3 regions of the Alkalibaculum bacchi genome follow, and region 3 is predicted to be linked to each of the others. Evidence: riboswitches for the same ligand, from Rfam matches in the RefSeq annotation. Region 3 holds a riboswitch; each other region holds the start of a gene.
The links. A riboswitch is a leader RNA that binds a small molecule or an ion and turns the genes downstream of it on or off. The one in region 3 is predicted to bind cobalamin.
Positions count from the first base shown of each region.

Region 1: linked by a shared signal. The riboswitch ahead of cobT (nicotinate-nucleotide--dimethylbenzimidazole phosphoribosyltransferase) and the one ahead of DES36_RS07870 (hydantoinase/oxoprolinase family protein) in region 3 are both predicted to bind cobalamin.
Region 2: linked by a shared signal. The riboswitch ahead of DES36_RS03595 (energy-coupling factor ABC transporter permease) and the one ahead of DES36_RS07870 (hydantoinase/oxoprolinase family protein) in region 3 are both predicted to bind cobalamin.

Region 1 covers NZ_QNRX01000005.1:71,141-75,401, reverse strand. Annotated here, with positions in the region: gene DES36_RS05000 (MATE family efflux transporter) at 1-949, shown strand, start outside; gene DES36_RS04995 (DUF2284 domain-containing protein) at 1,178-1,720, opposite strand; cobalamin riboswitch at 1,876-2,132, shown strand; gene cobT (nicotinate-nucleotide--dimethylbenzimidazole phosphoribosyltransferase) at 2,417-3,538, shown strand; gene trpE (anthranilate synthase component I) at 4,129-4,261, shown strand, end outside.
Region 2 covers NZ_QNRX01000003.1:201,609-205,869, reverse strand. Annotated here, with positions in the region: gene DES36_RS03600 (anaerobic ribonucleoside triphosphate reductase) at 1-1,264, opposite strand, end outside; cobalamin riboswitch at 1,491-1,676, shown strand; gene DES36_RS03595 (energy-coupling factor ABC transporter permease) at 1,848-2,597, shown strand; gene DES36_RS03590 (energy-coupling factor ABC transporter substrate-binding protein) at 2,581-2,877, shown strand; gene cbiQ (cobalt ECF transporter T component CbiQ) at 2,861-3,541, shown strand; gene DES36_RS03580 (energy-coupling factor ABC transporter ATP-binding protein) at 3,641-4,261, shown strand, end outside.
Region 3 covers NZ_QNRX01000009.1:16,526-20,786, forward strand. Annotated here, with positions in the region: gene DES36_RS07870 (hydantoinase/oxoprolinase family protein) at 1-1,523, opposite strand, end outside; cobalamin riboswitch at 1,861-2,049, opposite strand; gene DES36_RS07875 (NlpC/P60 family protein) at 2,210-3,616, opposite strand; gene DES36_RS14805 (hypothetical protein) at 3,835-3,984, opposite strand; gene DES36_RS07880 (SprT-like domain-containing protein) at 4,087-4,261, opposite strand, start outside.

The sequences.
Region 1 (4,261 bases), on a different contig from region 3:
TACATTTTTAAATCCTGTGCTGACCGGAGTTTTAAATGGGCATGGAAACAGTCGAACGCCTTTCTATATTAATGTCATAGGCGTTATTACAAATATTATTCTAGATCCCCTTTTGATTTTAGGAATAGGACCATTTCCTGTTTTAGGAGTAGAAGGTGCAGCAATTGCCACGGTTTTTGCACAAATGATTGTGACTTTTTTCTTGTTTAAGGCAGTTAAAGCTCAATTATCCTATACCTCTAAAGTGGGTTTTTTTCAAGTACCTAATTGGAATATACTAAAAAAAGTATTTACATTGGGTCTACCAGTTGCGTTGCAAAATGGACTTTTTACTTTTATATCTATGATCATTGCAAGACTTATAGCTCAGTGGGGTCCTGTACCTGTAGCAGTACAACAAATAGGATCTCAAATAGAATCCATATCTTGGAATACAGCGAATGGTTTTTCTACAGCTTTAGCGGCCTTTGTAGGTCAAAACTATGGAGCGAAAAAGTGGGATCGAATCAATAAAGGCTATCATATCGCCGTGAGGATTATGACGACTATAGGACTTATTACTACGGTTTTACTGATTTTTGGTGCGAGGCCAATATTTAGCATATTTTTGTCTGAAAAAGAAGCCATCTATTATGGAGTCAAGTATTTGAAAATACTTGGAATTTCTCAATTGTTTATGTGCTTAGAAATTACAACAGCTGGTGCATTTAATGGATTAGGAAAAACAGTACCTCCTTCTGTTGTGAGCATTGTTTTTACAAGTCTTAGAATTCCAGCAGCAGTCCTTCTTTCATCTAATGCGGTACTAGGTGTTACTGGTGTGTGGTGGAGTGTAAGTTTAAGCAGTGTGATTAAGGGAATTGTTTTGGTTGCGTGGTATATTATTTACTTAAACAAGGTTAAGGAAAAGAACCATTTGGCTGTAAAAGAAGAAATCTATGAACACTAAATTTTAGTATTTACATCTTAACTAATAAAAAACCAGTAGAGCTGGTTTTTTATTAGTTATTTGATATTATACGAAATATTGGTTACTACTTAATAATGATTCTAGTGTTAAATAGCTTATGAGGAATCTAGAATACTTGGATTGGAGCTGGTAGTTAGCTTGATACGTGTCTTTGACCACCGAAGCCTAGTCCAAGAGCACTGGTGGCTGATTGCTGGTTGCTGATGGCTACTTTTTGTTGTATAAAATCAAGCAAAACCAGGTGATGATATTATGACCGTTTAAAAAGGACATATTGTAATTTTCGCATATTTCCGTTACGATTATGGTCTGACTTTCAATACAAGGATACATCCTATCTTTGTGTTTACAAGGGCTATCAGGATATGTACATTTTTCACATATGCTACAGGATTCTGCTGTCAAAATTAATATGTTCTCATCCTTAGGAAAGACATCTTTTCTTATTTGGTTTACAATATCAATGTGTTCGCCTCTTGTTGAAAGGCTTTCTTCCATATTGAGTATATCTTTTACTTCTGAAACGGTGCTAAAGATAAAAGCGTCCTTATATGCTAAGCACCTTTCTCTACATTCTTCTAATGTACCCACTGCTGGTGGGCAGGACCAGGACTTTCCATATTGAGGACATTGAACTTCACATATGGTTCTTACATTAGGGTAAAAACTTAATTCATTTGTATCAAAAAATGCGTACTCAAATATAGGATATTCCGTAATTTTCTTTTCAATTTCTTCCTGAGTAATCATAGTATCTGCCTCACTTTTTTATTTAATATTAATAATTATATCACAAACAGGTTGCAGATTGCTGTCAATGAGAGAGGAGTTTAAACTAAATAGATAGAAATTAAAGTCACACTATTGACTATTTTAATCCATTTGGTATAATATAAATAAATTAAAATATGTAAGCAATTTTAGGTGCCTCATATGAGGAGAATAGGGAAACCGGTATTAGTTCGCCCTACGACGAAGGAGTTGTTGGCGAACTTATGTAAGGAAATCATAAATTTAAGATTTGTAGATTTCTACTGCTTAAAGTCCGGTGCGGACCCACCACTGTAATGACGAGCTCACGCTAACCACTGGCTAATGCTGGGAAGGGGCGAAAGGGCGTTTGAGTCAAAGCCAGGAGACCTGCCTAAGATTGAGAAGCCTTTCCTGAAATGGGAAGCGGCGGAGATGACGGCAAAGTCCCGACCACAATAAATAATATTATTGTGGCGGGACTTTTTTTCGTGAAACAGCGAGCCAAGCGAAAGCATAGCTTTCGCAGTAGACATGAGACGGAACAGGCAAACGGCTTGCCGATTTGACTGAGGAGTCTCGTGGATACGAAATGAAAGCTATGCTTTCATTTGGCGAGCGTCGCGACCGAGGAAGATTGATTATTTAGCTTTTGCCACAATCTAATAATAATTCTAATCTGGAGGAGATATAAAAATGAATACAATCAACGAAAAATTTCATAATTTGAAAGATGTGAAAAGTGCAAGTGAAGCAGAACTTGAAAGTGCATTACAAGAGCTTACAAGTAATATTACAGGGTTAGACGAAAAATCTATTGCAGGTATGCAAGCTCGTTTAGATGCTAAGATTAAACCTCTTCGAAGCTTAGGGGTATTAGAAGATATTGCTCAACAAATTGCAGGAGTTCAAGGCACTGCTCAACCTAAGATCACAGGAAAAGCTGTACTTTTAATGGCAGGTGATCATGGCGTTGTAGCTGAAGGAGTAAGCGCTGCACCTCAAGAGGTTACGGCTGAATTGTTTTATGCTTATATGAATAAAAACGGGGGAGTCAATATTATCGCTCGAAGTGGAGGAGGAGACGTTATCGCAACAGATATCGGAATCGCTGGTCCACTAAATCCACCAGAACTCATGGCTAGTCGAGTAAAAAATGGCACGGATAATATGGCTAAAGGACCTGCAATGAGTAGAAAAGAAGCTCTTCAAGCTCTTTTTACAGGTGCAAAAGTTGCTAGAGATGCTATAAATTCTGGCATAAATCTTTTGGCTACAGGGGAAGTTGGAATAGGGAATACAACACCAAGTTCAGCTCTTATTTCCGTATTTACAGGCTGCTCTATTGAAGAAGTAACTGGGCGAGGAACAGGAATAAAAGATGATGCTTTAATACATAAACAAGAAGTAATTAAGAAGGCAATTCAAATCAATAATATCGATATAAAAGACCCTGTTGGCACTCTTGCAAAGATTGGGGGACTTGAAATTGCTGCATTAGTTGGAGCAATATTAGAAGCAGCTTATAAAAAAGTACCAATTATTCTAGACGGTATTATTTCAACAGCTGCAGCATTAACAGCAGCTCAGATTGCACCAGTGGCAACAAAGTACATGATTTCATCCCATAGCTCAGAAGAAAAAGGTTGTCGTATCGGACTACAGCAATTAGGACTAGAACCAAGAATTGCATTTAATATGAGGCTTGGAGAAGGAACAGGAGCGGCTCTTATGTTCCCAACAATAGATACAGCACTAAGAGTGGCCGATGAAATGGCTACTTATGAAGCGGCTGGAGTAACTACAGGAGATTATTAAAAAATGCCTTTGGCGTTTTTTAATTCTCAATTCTAAATTGATCATTGCGCGAAGCGCATACCCGCCCAACTATATAAATTTGTAAGCGAAACAAAATGACTTTTATCATAAACCACTTGACAACACGGACAAATCGTGCTATTCTGTTGCAAACCGTTGAAGCGGAGATAACGGTGATCATGATCCCAAAGAGAGTCCGTGTTGCTGAGAATCGGGCGGAAAACAAGTCATCAAATGGACCGCTGAGGGCGCAGTCAAAGGGTTTCGATCTGAGTATTCTGCGACGTCCGGCACGCGTAAGTGGCCAGGGATATGATGGTATCCTGAAAAGAGTACGGGATTTCCGTAAATCAAGGTGGCACCGCGGATAGCGATTTATTCGTCCTTGACAGAATTAAAATTCTGTCAGGGGCGTTTTTTTTATGTAATAGGAAAGTTGTACTTTTGACCCTAGCTGCTGCTTGAGTCATCCTATGTTAGGGCCAAATCTTTGACCCATAAGACTTGACCCTAACACTGATGACTGAAGACTAGCCGCTGGTAGCTAAGCTATTCTTATTTCCCTGGCAGATAGAAAAGGAGCAAATATTATGCAGGTAAAGCCAAACTTAAATGAACTGAAACAGTTTGCGAAATCCGGGCAGTACAAAACTGCGCCAGTATGTATGGAAATCTTATCGGATTTCGGGACTCCTATTCAGGTGCTGCAGATACTGAAAAACG
Region 2 (4,261 bases), on a different contig from region 3:
ATCTTTTGGCGCTGACTCTACAAGCTAATTGGAATAAGTCATAATTGGGTTCTCCTAAATTATAATTAACGCCTTCTTTAACTTTAAATATATGGATAGGGAAGATAGGCGTCTCACCATTGCCAAGTCCAGCTTCTGTAGCTAGCAGTAAGTTTTTTATTACAAGTCTTCCTTCTACTGAAGTATCCATTCCGTAATTAATGGAACTAAAAGGAATTTGAGCACCAGCTCGGCTGTGCATAGTGTTTAAATTATGGATAAAGGCTTCCATAGCTTGATAAGTAGTCTTATCGATTTCTTTTTCTGCGCTTTTTATGGCAAAATTTTGTGCTTTCAAAATAAGCTTTTTATCTTCAAAGTAATCTTCTAGTAGTTTTGCTTCATAATACTGATAATCCTCGTAATTGCTCATCGTTGGAGTAAGTTTATAGGTGCTTTTGATTTTTTGACTAATCTCTACAACAGTATCCCAAATATTAGGTAAATTATATAACAACTCTAAAGATTTTGATAAATTTTGCAGATAATGTTTTTTATAGCTCTTTCGCACGCCTGGAGCCATTCCGTAATCAAAATTTGGTATACTTTGTCCGCCATGTTGATCATTCTGGTTAGATTGGATAGCGATACAGGCCAGAGCAGAATAACTTTGAATATTATTTGGCTCCCTTATATATCCGTGTCCTGTACTAAATCCACCTTGAAACAACTTTTCAATGTCAATTTGGCAACAAGTAGTAGTCAGAGTAAGAAAATCTAGGTCGTGTATATGGATATCGCCCTCTTTATGAGCTTTAGAATGCTCAGGGTTTAATATAAACATCTCATAAAACTGCTTTGCACCTTCAGAACCGTATCGAAGCATGGTACCCATTGCAGTATCTCCATCAATATTTGCGTTCTCTCGCTTCATGTCGTTGTCTTTAGCCTCTTTGAATGTGAGATCACTGTATACTTTCATCAATCGAGTATTCATTTCTCGTACACGAGTTCTTTCAGCTCTATAGAGTATATATTCTTTTGCAGTACGGGCATGGCCTTTTTCAATGAGAATTTTCTCTACAGCATCTTGTATGTTTTCTACAGTGGGTATTTTTCCATAAGTGTGCTCTTCTATGTACTCTACTACAGCTTCCGCTAGGGAAAGTGCTGTATTATAGTCTCTACCTCCTTTAGCACTTGCTGCTCTAAAGATTGCATTAGAGATCTTCTCTAAATTAAAAGGAACCTCTCTGCCATCACGTTTTACGATTTTTGTTATCATTACTATTCTCCTTCATTTGTTTCTCTGACTCTTGATTGATAGGAAAAACTATTAAGCGATTATCCTATTCTTTTCAAGTACCGAAATTGTCTATATATTGCGATAACAATATTAACACACCCCAGTATCTTGCGTCAATTTGTTTATTTTTGCATAAATAAAAACCCTTTTGAAAACAAGTACTTGATTATAAAAAACATTTATGTTACTATAAAGGCAATTACAACTGAATAATGCAAATTTAGGTTTATTATGATTAAATTGGAAAGAGGTGCAATTCCTCTACAGCCCCCGCTACTGTAAATGATGACGAACCCCTAGGCAACTCCACTACATCACCTGTTGATGTGGGAAGGATTAGGGAAGTAGGATGATTCAAAGTCAGGAGACCTGCCTAGATTGGAGAATGTGTAAAGCTTCGGAGGGAGGTTTGTTACCGTAATTGGATAACATTGTTTTTATTAACCAGATCTCACGTAGATCTGGTTATTTTTTTCGAGGTGTAAAAACTTCTTGGATTTCTAGATAACTAAAAATATTTAGGAGCACCCTCCGCTTTAAATAAAACAAGGAGAGAATTTTAATGAAAATACTTAAAATCAAAAAAATCAACACTGCAATTTTTATGTACGCTCTTATTTCTTTAGTAATGTTTAGCGTAAAAGACGTACAGGCGATGCATATTATGGAAGGCTTTCTTCCAAAAGGATGGGCACTGTTTTGGACAGTTGTGGCTATACCATTTTTCGTCCTTGGAGTGCGCAGATTAAATTTTATATTTAAAAATCAACCAAATAAGAAACTTTTAGTCGCATTGGCAGGCGCATTTGTATTTTTATTATCCGCTTTAAAAATTCCTTCTGTAACAGGCAGCTGTTCACATCCTACTGGTGTAGGCTTGGGAGCTATATTATTTGGACCAACTATTATGACTGTACTAGGAGTAATCGTTTTACTATTCCAAGCTCTATTACTAGCCCATGGCGGTATTAGTACATTAGGTGCAAATGCTTTCTCTATGGCAGTAGTTGGTCCTTTTGTAGCTTATGGAATCTTTAAATTACTTCGAAAGAACAATGTGAATGCAGGCGTTTCTGTTTTTGCAGCAGCAGCATTGGGAGATTTAGCTACTTATGTAGTTACCTCTTTGCAATTAGGTGTGGCCTTCCCTGATCCAGTAGGAGGTATAGCAGTATCTATTTTTAAATTCTTAAGCATCTTTGCTCTTACTCAAATCCCCATTGCAGCAGCAGAGGGAATCATCACTGCTTTAGTATACGACAAAGTCGTAGAGTATGAAGGAAAGGATGTAATAAATGAAAATTTCAACTAAAATCATACTAGTATTTGCATTACTAGTTTTAATCATTGTACCTTTAGTCATTACAAATGATGCTGAGTTTGGTGGAGCTGACGGTGAGGCAGAAGAAATGATTACTGTTATTAACCCTGATTATGAACCTTGGTTTAGTAGCTTTATGGAGCCAGCCAGTGGGGAAATTGAATCTCTGCTCTTTGCTTCACAAGCCGCATTAGGTGCAGGGATCATCGCATATTACATAGGATATAATAAAGGAAAAAAGGAAAGAAAAATCCATGTTACAAGTCGATAAAATCGCTTATACAAACAAGTTGACTAAAATAAATCCAAAAATCAAATTTGTTGCAGCAATGATTTTGCTATTTACAGCAATTGTTTTTGAGAACATACCTATGTACATTGGTATGTTTCTCCTTATTGGATTTGTACTGGTTCAATTTGCAGGCATAAAACTTAATCGTTATCTTAAGTTTTTTATGATACCTTCATCCTTTTTGTTATTGAGCCTAGTAACTATTTTGATTTCTGTATCAAAGAGTGCACATGTTTTTCTTTATAATATTCCTGTAGGAGGATTTTACATTGGCATAACGCAGTCTTCTTTAAATCAATGTTTTATCTTGTTTTTTAGAGCCTTAGCCTGTCTTTCTTCCACTTATTTTCTTGCCTTAACCGTGCCCATTAACCAGCTATTAAAAATATTAAAGAGCATGAAAGTGCCAATTGTAGTATTAGAGATGGTTATGCTCATTTATAGGTTTATAATGATGTTCTTAGAAGAATACAAAGATATGCAGACGGCTATATATTTGAAATTTGGATATGGAAATCTAAGGACATCCTATAGATCTATATCTTTGCTCATTGTAAGTCTCTTCACTAGAATGATGAATAGATATGAAGAATTGAGCATTTCACTAGAAGTAAAATTATATGATGGAGATTTTCATGTATAGGTTAGAGAGTTGCCATAATCTATATATATGATCTCTTCAGGAAAATAAAAAGATAATGCAAGCTTAAGTAAAGCACCAAAGACATGCAAGGAGGCTTTTATGTTAAGAACAGAGCACTTGACTTATAAATATGAAGATAATACCATGGCCTTAAAAGATGTAGAAATTAACTTAAATAATGGTGAAATTATCGCTCTTATTGGGGGCAATGGAGCAGGAAAATCTACTATGTTTTTAAATCTAATGGGCATATTAAAACCTACAAAGGGTATCATTCTTTTTAATGGGCAACCACTAGAGTATAATAAAAAATATATGTACGATTATCGTCAAAAGGTGAGTTTGGTTTTCCAAGATCCAGATAAACAAATATTTCACTCGAATGTCTATGATGATGTAGCTTTTGCCTTGAGAAATATTGGATTACCTGAAGATGAAGTAAAGCGTAGGGTAGACGACGCCTTAATACAAACCGAAGCATATGATTTTAAAGAAAAAGCCGTCCACTACCTCAGTTATGGGCAGAAAAAAAGAGTAGCCATTGCTGGGGTCATAGCTCTAAATACACAAGTTATACTCTTTGATGAGCCAACAGCCGGTTTAGACCCAGCAATGACAAGAGGAGTTGTCAAAATTATCAATACTTTAGCTAAGGAAGGGAAAAAAATTATCATTTCAAGTCACGATATGGATATTATTTATACACTTTGCGATTATGGA
Region 3 (4,261 bases):
ATTTCATCAAAATGTACTTGAGCTAGTTGTTGAACGATGCTTTGTACCATATCTAATTTAATTTGAGATTCGAGCATTCCCTGAGCACAAAAGACTTCTCCATTAGCAGGAATAATCGTTATCTTAGCGCCAATTTCCTCTGCAATATTACAAGCAAAAATTGGAGATGCTCCTCCAACTGCGCAGAGTGCAAAATCTCTTGGATCATGTCCTTTTTGAATCGTCATAAGATGAACCGCATCGACCATTTTGGCCAGTGCAATTTGATATATTCCGTACGCTCCGTCTTCTACACTCATATGCAAAGGCTTAGCAATTTTATCTTCAATAGCTTGAGCTGCAAGATCTTTTCTGATTTTCATCGTTTTGCCACCAAAATCTCCCTCTTCAATGAAGCCTAAAACTAAAGCTGCATCTGTAATCGTAGGTTCTTCACCACCCCTATCGTAGCAAGCAGGACCTGGGTAAGATTCCGCAGACTGTGGACCTACAGATAGCATTGCGCCTACACCTATACTAGCAATACTCCCCCCACCAATGCCTACGGATTCGATATCAACAAGAGGTAAGTTTACTGGATATCCTCCTACGACAGCTTCTGGCATAATTTTAATCTCATAATCGCTTACTAAGCTTACATCAAAGCTGGTTCCTCCCATATCTACTAAGATAAGATTTGATTCTAATACTCTCTCCCCTAATGCTTTTGCACCGCTACTTCCTGCAGCTGGACCTGAAAACAATCCTTTTACGCCAAAATCCTTAGCATAGGATATATGAGCTAAACCTCCATTGTTTTGAACTAATAGAATGTCTGTTTTAAGCCCGCGCTCTTTAAGAGCATGGGATAATTCATCAAGATAACGAGACACTAGTGGAGTCAAATAAGCATTAAGCACAGTTGTTGAAACCCTTTCGTACTCTCCAAGCTTTGGCGATACTTCGCTTGATACAGACACAAATACATTGTCAAGTCTCTCTTCTATGTACTCCTTTATGGCTTTTTCATGGGAAGGATTCATGAAGGAGAAAAGAGTGCAAACAGCAACAGACTCTACTTTCTCTTTTTGCAACTTTTCTAGAATTTCTTCTAAATCCTCTTGTACTAATTCTTGTAATACTTTTCCGCTATAATCTACTCTTTCTGATACTGGCAGGCGCAAATGGCGAGGAACTAAGACTTTAGGAATAGGCGAAAAGAAATCCCATTGATTATCAAGTCTGGCCCGCCTCATTTCTAATGTATCCGTAAATCCCTTTGTAGAGATTAAAGCTGTCTTTACCCCTTTTCTTTGAAGCAAGGCATTAATTGCTACAGTATTTCCATGAACTAGCTTATGGGTTTTTGAAAGAAACTCTCCTAATGGCATATTAAAATTAGTAGCTAATTCTTCTAACCCCCTTAGTACTGTTTGTATGGGGGATTCTTTATTTGAAGGGACTTTGACAGTTTTAAACTCTTCATTTCCTATAGCAATAAAATCTGTAAAAGTTCCGCCCATATCGATTCCTATTTGAAACATTTTTACACTCCTTTCGATATTTTTGTTGGATAAATTCATTGTTGTGTCATCGTAACAGTTAAGAAATAATGGATTGGCGTGTTTAAGGTGGTCAGGTGGTTAGGTGGTCAGGAAAATTATAACTCGCTTACAAGCGAGATGGGTTTTTCTGTCTAGTTTTATTTATGTAGATTGTGATTCCACAACCAAATTGGCAAGCCATTTGGCTGTTGCATCCCATATCTACTGCGAAAGCGTAGCTTTCGCTTTGCTCGTTGTTTCACGCAAAAAAAGTTCTCAGCCAAATAAGGCTGAGAACTTTTCCATCATTCTCAAATGTTTACTCTTTCCTAGAGAGTGCACAATTCATTAACAAGCAGGTCTCCTGACTAACGGATCAACGCTTTTTATCTCCCTTCCCATTTCTTTAATAAGAAACAGTGGTTTATCGATAATTTGCTACTCGTTTACAGTGGCGGGACCGTTCAGGGCTTTCACCTGATTCCCTATTATCCTCTTAAGAGGCACTTGTTAAAATATTCTTTTCTTTATTATATCCCAATGATTTACACTTATCAAGAGGAAAATACCTTTGTTATTTTAAATTATAAGCGATTAGTATATACAGCGGCTTAATTATTGCCCCACATACGAGTATTTCTAAATTATTAATAAAAAAACTGCAATCTCAGATTGCAGTTTTTTTATTAATATACTCTTCTTCCGCCTTGGAATCTTGATGACCAATAACCATCTAGCGACGATATTTGAATCGATTTTCCTGGTCTTGGTGAATGTATAAAGCTGTTACCACCAACGTAAATTCCTACATGCCCTGGAAAAACAACGATATCTCCTGGTCTTAGATCTGATCTTGATACGTATCCACCTAAACCACCTTGACCACCACTAGTTCTAGGTATGCTTATTCCATATTGTCTATACACATAAGATGTAAAACCTGAACAGTCAAAACCTGATGGTGTTGAACCTCCAGATACATATGGAATTCCTATGTAATGTTTTGCAGTAGCTACTATGGCTGATCCTAAATCTCCATTGTATGTAGGAGCGGCTTTGCCGCTGCCTCCTCTACTTGCACTTGTACTTGCACTTGCTACTGCTCTTACCTTTGTTCCTACTAATACGATTTTGTTTACTGGCTCTTTTATGATTTCTTCTTTTATGATTTCTTCTTTTTCTACAATATCATTTATATATGTAATAGATTTGGTAATTTCTTTTGATCCTTTTTCGCCTTTTTGTTCTACTTTTGTTTCTCCAATATACATGGATGAATCTTTTTTCTCTTCTACTTCAAAATCAATTTCTTTCGTCTCAATTTTCTTTACCGTAGCACTTACATCGATAAATGATTCTTTAGAAGCTAAGTTAAGAGATTCTCCTGGCATTAAATTTTCAAGGTTTTTGTCTGGATTGGCTTTTTCTAAATTAGTAATTGGTGTATTTGTAGATCTAGAAATCGTCCATGCAGAATCACCCGAGGCAATTTTATAAGTCTTTGGTTGAGTTTGATTTACTTGATAAAGAGCTTCTTCTTGTTTAAGAATATTTTCTACTAAAACGTCTTTTTCTACAATTTCAACCTTTTGATTAAAATCTACATTTACTAATTCTACATCTTTACTCTTTAATTCTTCTACAAAGGGCTTTTTAATACCTTCTAATATATTTTGAACCTGCTCTTTTGCCTCTAAAATCAATTTTTCCTCCCCGTCTACCATAAGTATAGCAGCGGGTTTATAAATATCAATATTTTCATATATGCTTTTTTCTAGTTGTTTTTCGCTAAGAAGCTTGTCCTTTTCTACTCTCACTTTATTGTACTGTACTTCTTCGCTGTAATATGCTTTTTCTCCGTGGCTTTCATCTACTTTTTCTTGAACAGCTAATAAAGCATTTTCAGCGTATTCCATTTCCTTTACTATACCTACCGATTCCTTGTTCAAGACCAATTCATAAGAGAAGCTGCTTTCATAGGCATATATCCCCACTACCGTCGCAACTGTGATGATGCCAGATGCTAGTAGAGCTTTTTTCTTCAGGCTGAGCTTGTTTATTTTTTCTTTCAGCCCTTTTGGTTGATTTTCCATGTGATTACACTCCATCAAATTTGCTATCCGTTGACACGTAATTTATGACTTTTTTATTGTAACATTAATTCAACTTTTTGACAAACATTTATTACATTTTTGTTACAATATTTTTTATTAGCCACATATTGATTACAATTCATACTTTATTTGATATTATTCTACAAAAAAACAGAACCTTCTATAGTCCTAGAGATTCTGCTTTGTAATAAAGTTATCTACTTCGTATTTTTTTCGTGCTTTCCGTCATGAGTACCTATTTTAATACCATTGATTATCCCTACATCTTCATTGTCTTTGGGTTCCATTTTTCTGAGTTCTGAATTGCTCTTTTCTCTATCCTTTTTCCTATTTTTGTTGTTATCCATCTTATTCCCTTCCTTATATCAATTTGTATTTATATTAGTTTTAGTCTTTAGGAATAATCTTATGCAGGATATTTGTTTAGAGGTGATGGCACAACAGTAGTTCTATTCAATTAAGGTTAAATGGTTTAAAGGCACATAGTATTTTGCATATCGATTTCCTTGACGGTCTATGTAATCCCCTTCCTTATTTTTTACCATAACTGTAGCTCGCTTGTTAATTCCATTAATAAAACCTTCAAAGGATTCATTTTCAAATTGAAAGGATACTCTTTTCCCA